Regions from separate parts of the Arthrobacter sp. T2-23 genome, predicted to be linked through region 1. Evidence: riboswitches for the same ligand, from Rfam matches in the RefSeq annotation. Region 1 holds a riboswitch; the other holds the start of a gene.
What was found. Region 1 has a riboswitch for glycine ahead of gcvP (aminomethyl-transferring glycine dehydrogenase). Riboswitches for the same ligand answer to the same signal wherever they lie in the genome.
Positions count from the first base shown of each region.

Region 1 (7,072 bases):
TCGCCGGGCATGAACGGGGCCAGGTGTGCCTTGGCCGCGACCGGGCCGACGCCGGGTCCGCCGCCGCCGTGCGGGATGCAGAAGGTCTTGTGCAGGTTCAGGTGCGAGACGTCGCCGCCGAACTGGCCCGGCCGGGCCAGGCCCACCAGGGCGTTGAGGTTGGCGCCGTCGACGTAGACCTGGCCGCCGGCGGCGTGGATCGCGTCGCAAACTTCGCGGACGTCCGCGTCATACACGCCGTGCGTCGAGGGGTAGGTGATCATGATCGCGGAGAGCTCGTCCTTGTGCTGCTCGATCTTTGCGGTGAGGTCCGCGTGGTCGATCGTGCCGTCGGAGGCTGTGGCTACGACGACGACCTTCATGCCGGCCAGCACTGCGGAGGCGGCGTTGGTGCCGTGCGCGGAGGCCGGGATGAGGCAGATGTTGCGCTGGGCGTCGCCGCGGGAGTGGTGGTAGCCGCGGATGGCGAGCAGCCCGGCGAGCTCGCCCTGGGAGCCTGCATTGGGCTGGATGGAGACCTGGTCGTAGCCCGTGATCTCAGCGAGGTCAGCCTCGAGGCCGCTGATGAGTTCGCGCCACCCCTCGGTCTGGGAGGCCGGGGCGAAGGGGTGGATGGAGGCGAACTCCGGCCAGGAGATGGCTTCCATCTCGGCCGTGGCGTTCAGCTTCATGGTGCAGGAACCCAGCGGGATCATGGTCCGGTCCAGCGCGAGGTCCCGGTCCGATAGCTTGCGGATGTAGCGCAACAGCTGGGTTTCGGAGCGGTGCGTGTTGAAGACCGGGTGCTGCAGGAAGTCGGAGGTGCGCAGCACCGACCCGGGCAGTTCGAAGCCCTTGGCCTGCACGAGCGGACCGGCGCCAAAGGCGACGACCACCGCGGAGAGGACCTCCGGCGTCGTGGTTTCATCGACGGACACGCCAACTGTGTCCGCGTCGATGGGCCGTAGGTTGATGCCCCGGGCGTCGGCGGCGGCGACGGCCTTCGCGGCCTTGCCCGGCACACGGACCGTGAGGGTATCGAAGAAGGAGTCGCTCGCCAGTTCCCGGCCGGCAATCTTCAGTGTGGCGGCCAGGGCTCGGGCGTTGTTGTGGACGGTCTCTGCGATCGCCTTCAGCCCGTCCGGGCCGTGGTAGACGGCGTAGAACGAGGACACAATGGCCAGCAGCGCCTGCGCGGTGCAGATGTTGGACGTGGCCTTCTCTCGGCGGATGTGCTGCTCGCGGGTCTGCAGTGCCAGCCGGTAGGCGGGGACGCCGGCGTTGTCCTTGGAGACGCCGACGATCCGGCCCGGGAGCGTGCGTTCCATGCCCTCGCGCACCGCCATATACGCCGCGTGCGGGCCGCCGAAGAACAGCGGCACGCCGAAGCGCTGGGTTGAGCCGACGGCGATGTCCGCGCCCTGTTCGCCAGGGGGAGTGATGAGTGTCAGGGCAAGCAGGTCCGCGGCCACTGTGACCAGTGCGCCGCGCTCCTTGGCCTCGGCGATCACACCGGACTGGTCCCAGACCCGGCCGGAAACTCCCGGCTGCTGGAGGACGACGCCGTTGATGACGCCCTCGGGCAGGCCCTCGGACAGGTCGGCGACCTCAACTTCGAACCCGAGGGCCTCGGCGCGGCCCTTGACGATCGCGATGGTCTGCGGGAGGCAGTCGGCGTCGAGGACGGTCTTGCCGTCGAGGGCGGACTTGTTCTTGTTGGCGCGGCGCATGAGAAGCACGGCCTCGGCGACGGCGGTGGCCTCGTCGAGGAGGGAGGCGTTGGCAACCGGAAGCGCGGTGAGGTCCTGAACCATGGTCTGGAAGTTCAGCAGCGCCTCGAGCCGGCCCTGCGAGATTTCCGGCTGGTAGGGGGTGTAGGCGGTGTACCAGGCCGGGGCTTCGAGGATGTTGCGGCGGATCACGGCCGGGGTGACGGTGTCGTAGTAGCCCTGGCCGATCATCTGCACAGCGGTCTTGTTCTTCGCTGCCAGCCTGCGCAGCTCGGCCAGCACCTCGACTTCACTGAGCGCGCCGTCCAAAGTGAGGGGCTTTTCCTGGCGGATGGAATCGGGAACAGCGGTATCTACCAGGCCGTCAACACTGTCGTAGCCGACAGCCTTCAGCATGGTGTCGACGTCGGCCTCGCGGCGGGCGCCGATATGGCGGTCGGCGAAATTGGATGAAATAGATTGAGCCGTCAAGAGGAACTCCAAGGTTTGGCCGGCGCAAGGCGCCGGAGGGGACCGGGTTCCTCCCCGCTCTGTATTGGACCTGAGAGATTCCGCGGACCTTTGTCCGCTTGCACCGTCGGTGAGCCAGGGACTTTCCTGACTGCTTTCCAGAGTTGCCTCGCCGCGGCGGTACATGGGCCTGAGAGATTCCTGGGGAGGATTTGCTCCTACGGCGCCTGCCCGTGGGTGACGGGGAGGACTCTCCCGCCACGGCTCGAAAGGCATATTCGAATGTGGTGATTCGCCTCACACCGTACATGCCATCCGGGGGAGGGGCAACACCGCCGCCGCCTGGCAATGTCACAATTGCGGGGCTTGACTTTTCCGAGTGACCCATCACACACTGATTCGGCCGGACGATGTCCTTCAAGGCTGTTCCGGTCATGGTGGCTGAAGGTCCCGGCACATCCGGGGCACCGCACCCACGACGGCGCGCTTTTGATCGGAGCTAACCTCCAAGCCACTAAGCCTTCCGTAACATTCACAAATGAAAATGCCTATGATCTGCGGCGGGAGAGACCTGCCGGTACATGCAGCAGGCGCCGTAGGAGCAAATCCTCCCCAGGAATCTCTCAGGCCCACGTACCGCCGCGGCGAGGCAACTCTGGAAAGCAGCCAGGCAGGTTCCTGGCTCACCGAAGGTGCAAGCGGGTCTGCGGGGGCAGGAACGCGGAAACTCTCAGGTCCAAGACAGAGCGGGGAGGAACCCGAATCATCGTGGCACCGAAATGCCACTTGAACGATGGAGTTCCTCATGACGATTCACCGACCACCTTTGGCTCCGGTTGAAGCCCCCCACCTCGAGCGCCAGCTCAGCAACCGCCACATCCAGCTCATCGCAATCGGCGGCGCCATCGGCACCGGCCTGTTTATGGGCTCCGGCAAGACCATCTCGGCGGCCGGCCCCTCCGTAATCTTCGTCTACATGATCATCGGCTTCATGCTGTTCTTCGTCATGCGGGCCATGGGTGAGCTGCTGCTGTCCAACCTGCACTACAAGTCGTTCAGCGATTTCGCCGCGGATTTGCTCGGCCCGTGGGCCGGCTTCTTCACCGGCTGGACCTACTGGTTCTGCTGGGTGATCACCGGCATCGCCGACGTTATCGCCATCGCCGGATACTCCCAGGAGCTCTGGCCCGGGCTGCCCCTCTGGATCCCCGGACTGGTCACCGTCGCCATCCTGCTGCTGCTGAACCTGACCACGGTAAAGGCCTTCGGCGAAACCGAGTTCTGGTTCGCGCTCATCAAGATCATCGCCATTGCAGCGCTCATAATCGTGGGCCTGTTCATGATTTTCAGCGGATTCAGCTCCGACGCCGGACCCGCCACATTTAGCAACCTGTGGAGCCACGGGGGCTTCTTCCCGAATGAGTTCATGGGCTTCGTCGCCGGCTTCCAGATCGCCGTGTTTGCTTTCGTGGGCATCGAACTGGTGGGCACCACTGCCGCAGAGGCCAAGGACCCGGAGAAGAACCTGCCCCGGGCCATCAACTCCATCCCGGTCCGTGTACTGCTCTTCTACGTGGGCGCCCTCATCATCCTCATGTCCGTCATCCCTTGGACCCAGTTCGCCGCCGGACACAGCCCCTTCATCGCCATGTTCTCCCTGGCCGGCCTCGGGGCCGCTGCCACCGTCGTCAACCTGGTGGTCCTTTCCTCGGCGATGTCCTCGGCCAACTCCGGCATCTACTCCACCTCCCGGATGGTCTACGGCCTGGCCCAGGAAGGGGATGCGCCGGTCCGATTCGGTGCCCTGTCGCGCCGCAAGGTTCCCCAGAATGCGCTGTTCCTGTCCTGCGTGCTGCTGCTCGCCGGTGTGGTCCTGATGTACGCGGGGGAGAACATCGGCAAGGCCTTCGAGATGGTCACCACCGTTTCCGCCGTCTGCTTCGTGTTCGTCTGGTCGATCATCCTGGCCAGCTACCTTGCCTTTCGCCGGCGCCGCCCGCACCTGCATGCCTCCTCGAAGTTCAAGATGCCCGGCGGTGTCCCCATGGTGTGGGTGGTCTTCGCCTTCTTCGCCTTCGTGCTCTGGACCCTGACCACCCAGCCGGACACCCTCACCGCGCTCCTGGTGACCCCCGTCTGGTTCATCATTCTCGGCGCGGCATGGTTCGTCCTGCGCCGCCGCCCGGCCCACCTGGCGCGGTACCAGGCATTCCAGGACGAACTCCAGTCTGAGCAGGATGTTGCCAGCGGACGCCAGGCGGTGGACAGCCTGTGACAACCGGACCCGCCACACCAGCCGCCCCGTCCTCCCGCCCCGCGTTGGAAAAGCCGGTGGCGCCCGGCACGGAATTTGTCCTCACCCTCGACTGCGCCGAATCACCCGGAATCATCCACGCCGTCTCGGAATTTCTGCTGGCCCACGGCTGCAACATCATCGACATCAAGCAGTTCGGTGACCGGCAAAAACAGCACTTCTTCATGCGCGTGCACTTCGTCTCAGCGGGGGTAGCGGACGCCGACGTCGAAGAACTCCGGCAGGATTTCCTTCCGGTGGCCACTGAGTGGGACATGAATTGGCGGCTGGAACGCCACGGCCGGAAACAGCGGATCCTGGTCATGGTGTCCAAGTACGGACACTGTCTCAACGACCTGCTGTTCCGCGCCCGCATCGGCGAACTGCCCGTCGAAATCGTGGCCGTCGTCTCCAACCACCAGGACCACGAGGATCTCGTCACCTGGCATGGCATTCCGTTCCACCACGTGCCGGTGAGCCAGCAAACGAAGCCCGCGGCCGAAGCAACGCTGCTCTCACTGGTGGACAGTTACAACGTGGAACTGGTCGTCCTTGCCCGCTACATGCAGGTCCTGAGCGACAATCTCACGGGCCGCCTCGCCGGCAAGGCCATCAACATCCACCATTCGTTCCTGCCGAGTTTCAAGGGCGCCAAGCCCTATCACCAGGCATACGAACGGGGCGTCAAGACCGTCGGGGCCACCGCGCACTACGTCAATTCCGAGCTGGATGAGGGACCCATCATTGCCCAGCAGGTGATCGAGGTGGACCACACCTACACGCCTGCTGACCTGGTGGCGGTGGGCCGGGACGCCGAATGCAAGGCCCTGACTAACGCCGTCCGCTGGCATGCCGAAGGACGGATCATTCTCTCCGGCAACAGGACCGTCATCCTTCGCTGACGCGTCCCCCCGACCGTACGAAGCCCCCTCGTCCGGGGCTTCGCATGGTGAACCTGCCGGGTCCGGTTCCGTCCGTTCCGGCCCTGTCCGCTCCGGCGCGTTGCGCCGGCCATTCCTTGGAGTACTTCGTGACGGTTCATTCTCTTACGTCCACTTCCCCTTCAACCCAGCCCGCCGGAAACGATCCCGAGGTTCCCACGCGGCTGGAAATCGTTCCCACTGACGGCATCGTCGCCAGGGTTCAGGCAACCCTCCCGGCGGGCTCGAAACTCACCGTGACCTGCCTTCCGCATCACGGGGTCAAGCCCACGGTGAAGACGACAGTCCAGCTTGGCCAGCTCGGTTTCGGCGTGGTGCCGCACCTCGCGGCCCGCAGCCTCGAAAGCCGCGCGGAACTCGCCGGCATCCTCCGGGACTGCGAGGCTGCCGGGGTCACCGAGGTCTTCGCCATCGGCGGCGACGCGGCGCAGGCAGCGGGCCCCTACCCGACCAGTGCCCGCCTGCTGGAGGACATTGCCGAGCTTTCCGGCGGGCGGATCGCAGCGGGCGTCGCAGGCTACCCGGAAGGGCACCCGAAGCAGAGCCAGCTCCATATGCTCGATGCGCTGCTGGAAAAACAGCATCTTGCCTCCAGCGTGGTCACGCAGATGTGCTTCTCGGGCGCCCGGATCAGCTGGTACGTGGAGTTGCTGCGCCGCGAGGGCGTCACGCTGCCGGTGTGGGCCGGAGTCGCCGGGTCCGTCCCCCGGACCAAACTCGTCTCCCTGGCGACCAAGATCGGCGTGGGGCCGTCCCTGCGTTTTATCAGCCGCAAGGGCCCGCTCGCCCGCCGGCTGCTGGACGGTGGCAACTATTCTCCCCAACGACTCGTGTCCGAGCTGTCGGCGGTCCAGCCGGCCTTGGCCGGTGTCCACCTCTACACGTTCAACAACCTCGAACCGTACGCGGCCGTCCGCAGGGCCAAAAACGCCGCAGCGCCGGCAGCCGCGACGCCGGGACGCGGCTGATGGACACGCCCGAGGGCGCCGCCGGCGTCTCTCCGCGCGGTCTGCGATTGCCCTGGGCGGCACTCCCGCGTGGTCTGCCGGTTCAGATCACCGCCGACAGGAGGTTCCTCGGACGGGGCACAGTGGACGGCGCAACGCCGGACGGATCAGTGCTGTGGGTCCTCTTCATCGGCATGGAGGGCCGGCGCATGTTCCACCGGGACGACCACATTTTCGTGGAAGTGGGGTAAAAGGGAACCGTCGCCCACCGGGTCAGTGGCCCCGCGCGATCCAGTCCTCCAGCTTGGGCGCCTCGGCGCCGATCGTCGTCGTGTCCCCGTGCCCGGTGCGCACCAGCGTGTCCGCAGGCAGCGTGAGCAGCCGGGCCTTGATCGACTCGATGATGGTGGGGAAGTCGCTGAAGGACCGGCCGGTGGCCCCGGGGCCGCCTTGGAACAGCGTGTCGCCGGTGAAGACCGTGCCCTCGCTCGCCAAGAAGAAGCTGACCGAGCCGGGTGAATGCCCCGGCGTGTGCAGCGCCACCAGCCGCACGCCGGCGACGTCGAACGTGTCGCCGTCTTCGATCGCGCGGTCCGGCTCGGTCCCGGGGAAGACCCGATCCCAGAGCATCCAGTCGTCCCGGTGCAGGTAGACCGGAGCGTTGACCAGGCCCCGGAATCCGCCCAGCGCGGCGATATGGTCGTCGTGGCCGTGGGTGAGCAGGATGGCCTT
Region 1 covers NZ_AP027917.1:79,764-86,835, forward strand. The annotation lists gene gcvP (aminomethyl-transferring glycine dehydrogenase) at 1-2,192, opposite strand, end outside; glycine riboswitch at 2,230-2,326, opposite strand; glycine riboswitch at 2,328-2,427, opposite strand; glycine riboswitch at 2,711-2,808, shown strand; gene ACZ5Z0_RS00435 (amino acid permease) at 2,965-4,434, shown strand; gene purU (formyltetrahydrofolate deformylase) at 4,479-5,354, shown strand; gene ACZ5Z0_RS00445 (methylenetetrahydrofolate reductase) at 5,483-6,361, shown strand; gene ACZ5Z0_RS00450 (MBL fold metallo-hydrolase) at 6,614-7,072, opposite strand, start outside.

Region 2 (7,072 bases), 1.3 Mb from region 1:
CCGGTCGGCGGAGCCGCGGCAGCCTCCGCCGGAACGGCCGGTCCTAAGGATCCTCCCCTCGTAACGGGAACCGCGGCCATCGGCCCGGGTGCGGACCACTGCTACCGGCGAATCGCGATGGAGGTGCTCCTGGCGCTGCTGGAGCGGCGGCCGGGCGCCGGTCCGCACGGCGCCGAGGCTGAGCTGCGCGCGGTAGTGCGGGTGGTGGCATGCCGCCGGCTCCTGCTTGAGCTCCGCAGGCAGGTGTCGGAACTCGGGCTGGCGGAGGCAATCTCCCTCGCTGAAGTTTCCTGCAGTAGCGATGGGAGGACTGAAGCGGCCGTCCTGGCCGGGCTGTCCGCCGGAGGGGGAGTGGTGGATGTGGTGACAGACGCCTCCAAAGGCAGAGGAATGACCGTTGGCCTGGGCTGGGTCGTCGCGACCGGCGAAGGCAGCAGCTTCCGGACGGGGGCCGGAACCGCCGTGTGCTCGAGCGTCCTGCACGCGGAGCTCAAGGCCATGCGCAAGGGCATCCAACTGGCGCTGTCCCTGCACCCCGCCCTGCGCGGTGGACTCGGAACCCTCCGGCTCTTCAGCGACAGCCGGGGTGGACTGGAACTGGTGCGCCGGGGCCTGGCGGGGTCCCTCCCGGCCGGCGGGTCCGGCGTCGTCCGCGGCGAGGTCGGCCGGATTTGCGCCCTGCTGTCGGGACCCTCGGCCGAGCTGTGCTGGGTCAAAGGGCACGCCGGAGATCCGTTGAATGAGGTGGCGGACCGGCTTGCTGTTGTGGCCCGGCGTTCCCGGGAGGCCGGGTTGGACGCCGCGCAGGCGGCGGCCCTGCGCTCATCCATCGAACGCGATGCCCCCGCCGCCGTGCAGCAGCACAGTCGCTGTCATTTCCGCCTGGCCGCGTGACAGGGCTCGCGCGGCGTCGACGCCCCGCACGCTGCCGGTCCGGGGACGTGGTGAGGTCTGCTGGCTGTCAGGTCGAAGCGGGCCAGTCGGAGCCGACAGCGCGCCAAGCGCGGTCGATGCCGTCCAAGGCTGCGGCCGGAAGCGGACCTTGGCTGGCGGCCATGAGGTTCCGGCGAAGGTGGTCCAGCTTGGCCGTGCCGGCAATAGCGGTGTGCACGCCGGGGGCATACACGGTGAAGCGCAGGGCGAACTCGGCCCAGTCCATGTCCCCCGGGTCGAGCTCCAGAGCCTTTAGCCGCTCCCAGTAAAGCTCGGCGTAGTTCCCGGCCGGACGCTCGGCGAACCGCCACGGCGCATTCGCGATCGGGCGCTTGGCGATGACTCCCAGTTCGGGGCGCCGGCCGAGAACGTTTCGCAAATTCCACTGGTCGGCGATGTTGACACTGGTTTCGATGGCGCCGAACCGGCCGGACTCCACGGCGAAGGCAAGAGGCTCATTGTCGCCGCTGTAGCCGGCGATGCCGATCTTGCCGGCGTCGACGGCCTGGTCCAAGGTGTCCTGCAGCTCTCCGCGCCGCAGGATGTCCAGCGGGCAAGAGTGCAGATAGAAGATGTCGATCCGCTCCGACCGGGTCAAGCGCAAAGACTGTTCGATGCTCTCAAGCACGCTGCCCGGGGACCAATCCCGCTGGCCGTTGATCTTCGGCCCGCCCTTGGTGGAGAGCACGAACTCATCCCGACGTCCGCCAAGGTGCCGGCCAATACGCTCCTCGCTCAGCCCGTAACTGGCCGCAGTATCGATCAGCGTGACGCCCAGATCCAGTGCTCCGTTGAGCACTTCTGCGGCTTCGGCCTCCGTGACATCGCTTTCGCCGATCTGGCCGGCGCCGAGCCCCACAATGGAGACCTCCAAACCGGTGGCCCCGAATGCCCTCTGCTCCAGCATGAATTCTCTCCTCGTCTCGAAACCGCCCGCACCGCCGCATCTGGGCGACCGCTCTACCGTAACGCTGAAGCGGTCCGGGCGCCGGAGTTTGCGGACGCGTCTCCGGCATAGGACAATAGAAGTTGTGACTGCGGTCACGAGCAACTGAATATGCCTTTGATCTGCGGCGGGAGAGTTCTGCAAGTAGGTACAAGCAGGCGCCGTAGGAGCAAACCCTCCCCAGGAATCTCTCAGGCCCATGTACCGCCGCGGCAAGGCAACTCTGGAAAGCAGCAAGCGCGTCTCGTGACGCGCCGTGCTCACCGACGGTGCAAGCGGAGCCCGGCCAAAGCGGCTCCGCGGAAACTCTCAGGTCCAATACAGAGCGGGGAGGAACCCGAATCAATGTGGCGTACCCTCGCCGCCTTAGTTATGGAGTTCCTTGTGACTGTTACCTCAGCCTCCACGTCCTTCGTTGACCGGCACATCGGCGCGCGCCGCCAGGCCGACGTCGACACCATGCTGAAGGCTGTCGGCTACGACACCGTCGACGCGCTGGTGGATACCGCCGTTCCGAAGGACATCCGGCAGGACTCCGACCTGGCGCTCGCAGCAGCGCTGAGCGAAGTCGAAGTGCTGGCCGAACTGCGCAAGCTGGCAGCCAAGAACAAGACCGCCGTGCAGATGATCGGCCAGGGCTACTACGACACCGTCACCCCGGCCGTGATCCGCCGCAACATCCTCGAAGCCCCGGCCTGGTACACCGCCTACACCCCCTACCAGCCGGAAATCTCACAGGGCCGGCTCGAGGCGCTGCTGAACTTCCAGACCATGGTCCAGGACCTGGTGGGCCTGCCGATCGCCAACGCCTCGCTGCTGGACGAAGCCACCGCCGTCGCCGAGGCCGTTCTGATGATGCGCCGGGCCAACAAGAATAAGACGGCCCACGACGGCAAAACCGTCCTCGACGCCGACTGCCTCCCGCAGACCATCGCGATCGTCAAGGGCCGCGCCGAGGCCCTCGGCTTTGAGGTTGAGGTCGCAGACCTGTCCAAGGGTCTGCCCGACGGCGTCATCAACGGCGTCGTGCTGCAGCAGCCCGGTGCCTCCGGCCGCGTGTTCGACCACTCGGCCGTCATCGCTGACGCCAAGGAACGCGGCGCGCTCGTCACTGTCGCCGCGGACCTGCTGTCCCTGACCCTGATCACCTCCCCCGGCGAACAGGGCGCGGACATCGCCGTCGGCTCCGCGCAGCGCTTCGGCGTCCCGCTGTTCTTCGGCGGCCCGCACGCCGCCTACATGGCCGTCCAGAAGGGCCTGGAGCGCTCCATGCCCGGCCGCCTCGTGGGCGTCTCCAAGGACAACGCCGGCGTCCCCGCCTACCGTCTGGCCCTGCAGACCCGCGAGCAGCACATCCGCCGCGAGAAGGCCACCTCCAACATCTGCACCGCCCAGGCATTGCTGGCCATCGTGGCCTCCTTCTACGCCGTCTACCACGGCCCCGACGGGCTGAAGGCGATCGCCGAAACGGTCCACGGCCACGCCAGGACCATCGCCGCCTCGCTGAAGGCCGCCGGCCTGGCCGTCCAGCACGCCTCTTTCTTCGACACCGTCACGGTCTCCGTGCCGGGCACGGCCGCGGACATCATCGCCGCAGCCGACGCCAGGGGCATCAACCTGCGCGCCATCGACGCCGACACGGTGGGCATCTCCGCCGATGAGGCCACGACCGGGACAATCGTCGCCGACGTTGTCGCCGCCTTCGGCGCCAGCGTCGCAGACAGTGCCGCAGGCACGGACACTGCGTTCGCACTGGACGCGGCTGTCGAACGCACCTCCGACTACCTCCAGCACCCGGTCTTCCACACGCACCGCTCCGAGACCCAGCTGTTGCGCTACATCCGCAGGCTATCGGACCGGGACCTCGCGCTGGACCGGACCATGATCCCGCTGGGTTCCTGCACCATGAAGCTGAACGCGACGGCCGAGATGGAAGCCATCTCCTGGCCGGAGTTCGCCTCCATCCACCCCTTCGCGCCCGAATCCCAGACGGCCGGCTGGCGCGAACTGATCGAGGACCTCGAAGCCCAGCTGACCGAGATCACCGGCTACGACCAGGTCTCCATCCAGCCCAACGCCGGCTCCCAGGGCGAGCTCGCCGGGTTGCTCGCCATCCGCGGCTACCACCTCTCCCGCGGCGACGCCCAGCGCAACATCTGCCTCATCCCGGCCTCCGCGCACGGCACCAACGCCGCCTCCGCAGTGCTGGCCGGCATGAAGGTCGTCGTCGTAGCCACCGCCTCCGACGGCACGATCGACCACGCGGACCTCACCGCCAAGATCGAGCAGCACAAGGACGAGCTCTCCGCGATCATGATCACCTACCCCTCGACGCACGGCGTGTACGACGCGGACGTCCGCGAAGTTTGCGACGCCGTCCACGCCGCCGGCGGCCAGGTCTACATCGACGGCGCCAACCTCAACGCCCTCGTCGGGCTCGCCCAGCCGGGCCAGTTCGGCGGCGACGTCTCGCACCTGAACCTGCACAAGACCTTCTGCATCCCGCACGGCGGCGGCGGACCCGGCGTCGGCCCGGTCGCGGCCAAGGCACACCTGGCCCCGTTCATGCCGGGCAACGCGGCCGATCCGGCCAACGGCGCCGAGGGCACCCCGATCTCCGCGTCCCGCTACGGCTCGGCCGGCGTGCTGCCGATCTCCTGGGCGTACGTGAAGCTCATGGGAGGGCAGGGCCTGACCGAGGCCACCAAGTCGGCGCTGCTCGCGGCGAACTACATTGCGTCGCGGCTCAACGACCACTTCCCGGTGCTCTACACCGGCGAGGGCGGCCTCGTGGCCCACGAGTGCATCCTGGACCTGCGCGAGCTCACGGCCAAGACCGGCGTGACCGCCGAGGACGTCGCCAAGCGCCTGATCGACTACGGCTTCCACGCCCCCACCCTCGCGTTCCCCGTGGCGGGCACCCTGATGGTCGAACCCACCGAGTCTGAGGACCTCGGCGAGATCGACCGGTTCATCACGGCCATGATCGCCATCCGCGCCGAGATCGACCAGGTGGCCCACGGTGACTTCAGCGTCGAGCACAGCCCGCTGCGCAACGCCCCGCACACCGCGGCCGCCGTGATCAGCACCGACTGGGAGCGCAGCTACCCGCGCGAACAGGCGGTCTTCCCGGTCCACACGCTCAAGCAGGACAAGTACTTCCCGCCGGTCGGCCGAATCGACGGCGCAGCCGGTGACCGCAACCTGATCTGCTCCTGCCCCCCGCTTTCCGAATTCGAAAACTAAGGATCCCCCGATGAGTGAGAAATACACTGCCCTGTACGAAGAGCACAAGAAACTCGGCGCCTCCTTCACGGACTTCGGCGGCTGGCAAATGCCGCTCAAGTACGAATCGGAACTGGCTGAACACCACGCCGTCCGCAACGCCGCGGGCCTTTTCGACCTCTCCCACATGGGCGAAGTCTGGGTCACCGGCCCCGACGCCGCAGCCTTCCTGGACTACGCCCTCGTGGGCAAGATCTCCGCCATGGCGGTCGGCAAGGCCAAGTACTCGCTGATCTGCAACGAGGACGGCGGCATCATCGACGACCTCATCACCTACCGGCGCGGCGACCAGAAGTTCCTGGTGGTCCCCAACGCCGGCAACGCAGCGGTCGTGGCCGCGGCCCTCGCCGAGCGGACTGCAGGCTTTGATGTCACGGTCGAAGATGCCTCCGCCTCCACCTCGCTGATCGCGGTCCAGGGCCCCAAAGCGGAAGCCATCCTGCTCCGCCTGGTCCCCGCGGCCCAGCACGAGCTCGTCACCGGCCTTAAGTACTACGCCGCCGTCGACGTCCCGTTTATGTTCGGCGGGGCCAGCCAGGACCTCCTGCTGGCCCGCACCGGGTACACCGGCGAGGACGGCTTCGAAATCTTCGTCTCCAACGACGACGCCGCCGCCCTCTGGCAGGCGCTCATCGCCATCGCCGAGGAGGGCGAACTGACCCCGGCCGGCCTCGCCTCCCGCGATTCGCTGCGGCTTGAGGCCGGCATGCCGCTCTACGGCAACGAACTCTCGCTCGAAGGCGACCCGTTCGCCGCCGGACTCGGCCCCGTCGTCGCGCTCTCCAAGGAAGGCGACTTCGTCGGCAAGGCAGCCCTGGCCGAACTCAAGGCGGCCGGCGCCGGATCCACCTCCGGCCGCAAGCTCGTCGGACTCAAAGGCCTCGGACGCCGGGCCGGCCGCGGCCACTACCAGGTCCTGAAGGACGGCACCACGGTCGGCGAAGTCACCTCCGGCCAGCCCAGCCCGACCCTGGGCTACCCCGTCGCGATGGCCTACGTCGACGTCGAGTTCACCGAACCCGGCACCGCACTGGACATCGACTTGCGCGGCAAGAGCGAGCCGTTCGAAGTTGTCGCACTGCCGTTCTACAAGCGCGAAAAATAGCCCGGCGGGGGCCTGTCCCGGAGCGGTGGCTGGCTCCGGGACCGGCCGGCGGTTCCCGGCTCCGGGACCGGCGGGCCCCGGTTTTCACGCGTGCTCGCTCGTCCCTCGCTTAGACGCACGCTTTCGAAAACCGCGGCCGGCCGGCCCCTCGAGGACAGCTCACCTTTCAGGACAAGCCGCCACACCTAGACCAACAGGAACCAGCGCCTTCGAAAGCCAAAGGTGCTGGGGCCCCTACCGCCTACCGCGGCTCGGCCCTAGAAAATTCGCACGGCCAGTGTTTCTTTCCGGAGGCAGCGGTTGGCCCCGAAAACTGAACTGAATAGCGGCGGGTGAGGGGATTCCGGAAGCGTGCGTCTAAGCGAGGAACGAGCGAGCACGCGGAGGAATCGCCTCATCCGCCACCCAACCCAGCCACACTTAAAGTGGCCCCACGACTTTTCAAACGTAAAGGAAAAACACATGGCAAAAGTTGCCCCTGAACTGCAGTACTCCGACGAGCACGAGTGGGTTGCCCGTGACTCCGGCAACGCCGGATCAAACATTGTGTCCATCGGCATCTCCGCGGTCGCCGCGGATGCCCTGGGCGACATCGTCTACGTTGACCTGCCCGAGGTCGGTTCCGCGGTGACCGCGGGGGAGACCTGCGGCGAGGTCGAGTCGACCAAGTCGGTCTCGGACCTGTACGCGCCGGTCACCGGCGAGGTCACCGAAATCAACGCCGCCGTCGTCGACGACCCCGCACTGATCAACAGCGATCCCTACGGCGCCGGCTGGCTCTTCAAGGTGGCCGCCGAGTCCGA
Region 2 covers NZ_AP027917.1:1,335,309-1,342,380, reverse strand. The annotation lists gene ACZ5Z0_RS06110 (ribonuclease H family protein) at 1-894, shown strand, start outside; gene ACZ5Z0_RS06105 (aldo/keto reductase) at 962-1,840, opposite strand; glycine riboswitch at 1,998-2,096, shown strand; glycine riboswitch at 2,098-2,213, shown strand; gene gcvP (aminomethyl-transferring glycine dehydrogenase) at 2,264-5,125, shown strand; gene gcvT (glycine cleavage system aminomethyltransferase GcvT) at 5,136-6,269, shown strand; gene gcvH (glycine cleavage system protein GcvH) at 6,732-7,072, shown strand, end outside.
Region 2: it holds a riboswitch for glycine, as region 1 does, so the genes downstream of both, gcvP (aminomethyl-transferring glycine dehydrogenase) here and gcvP (aminomethyl-transferring glycine dehydrogenase) in region 1, are expected to answer to the same signal.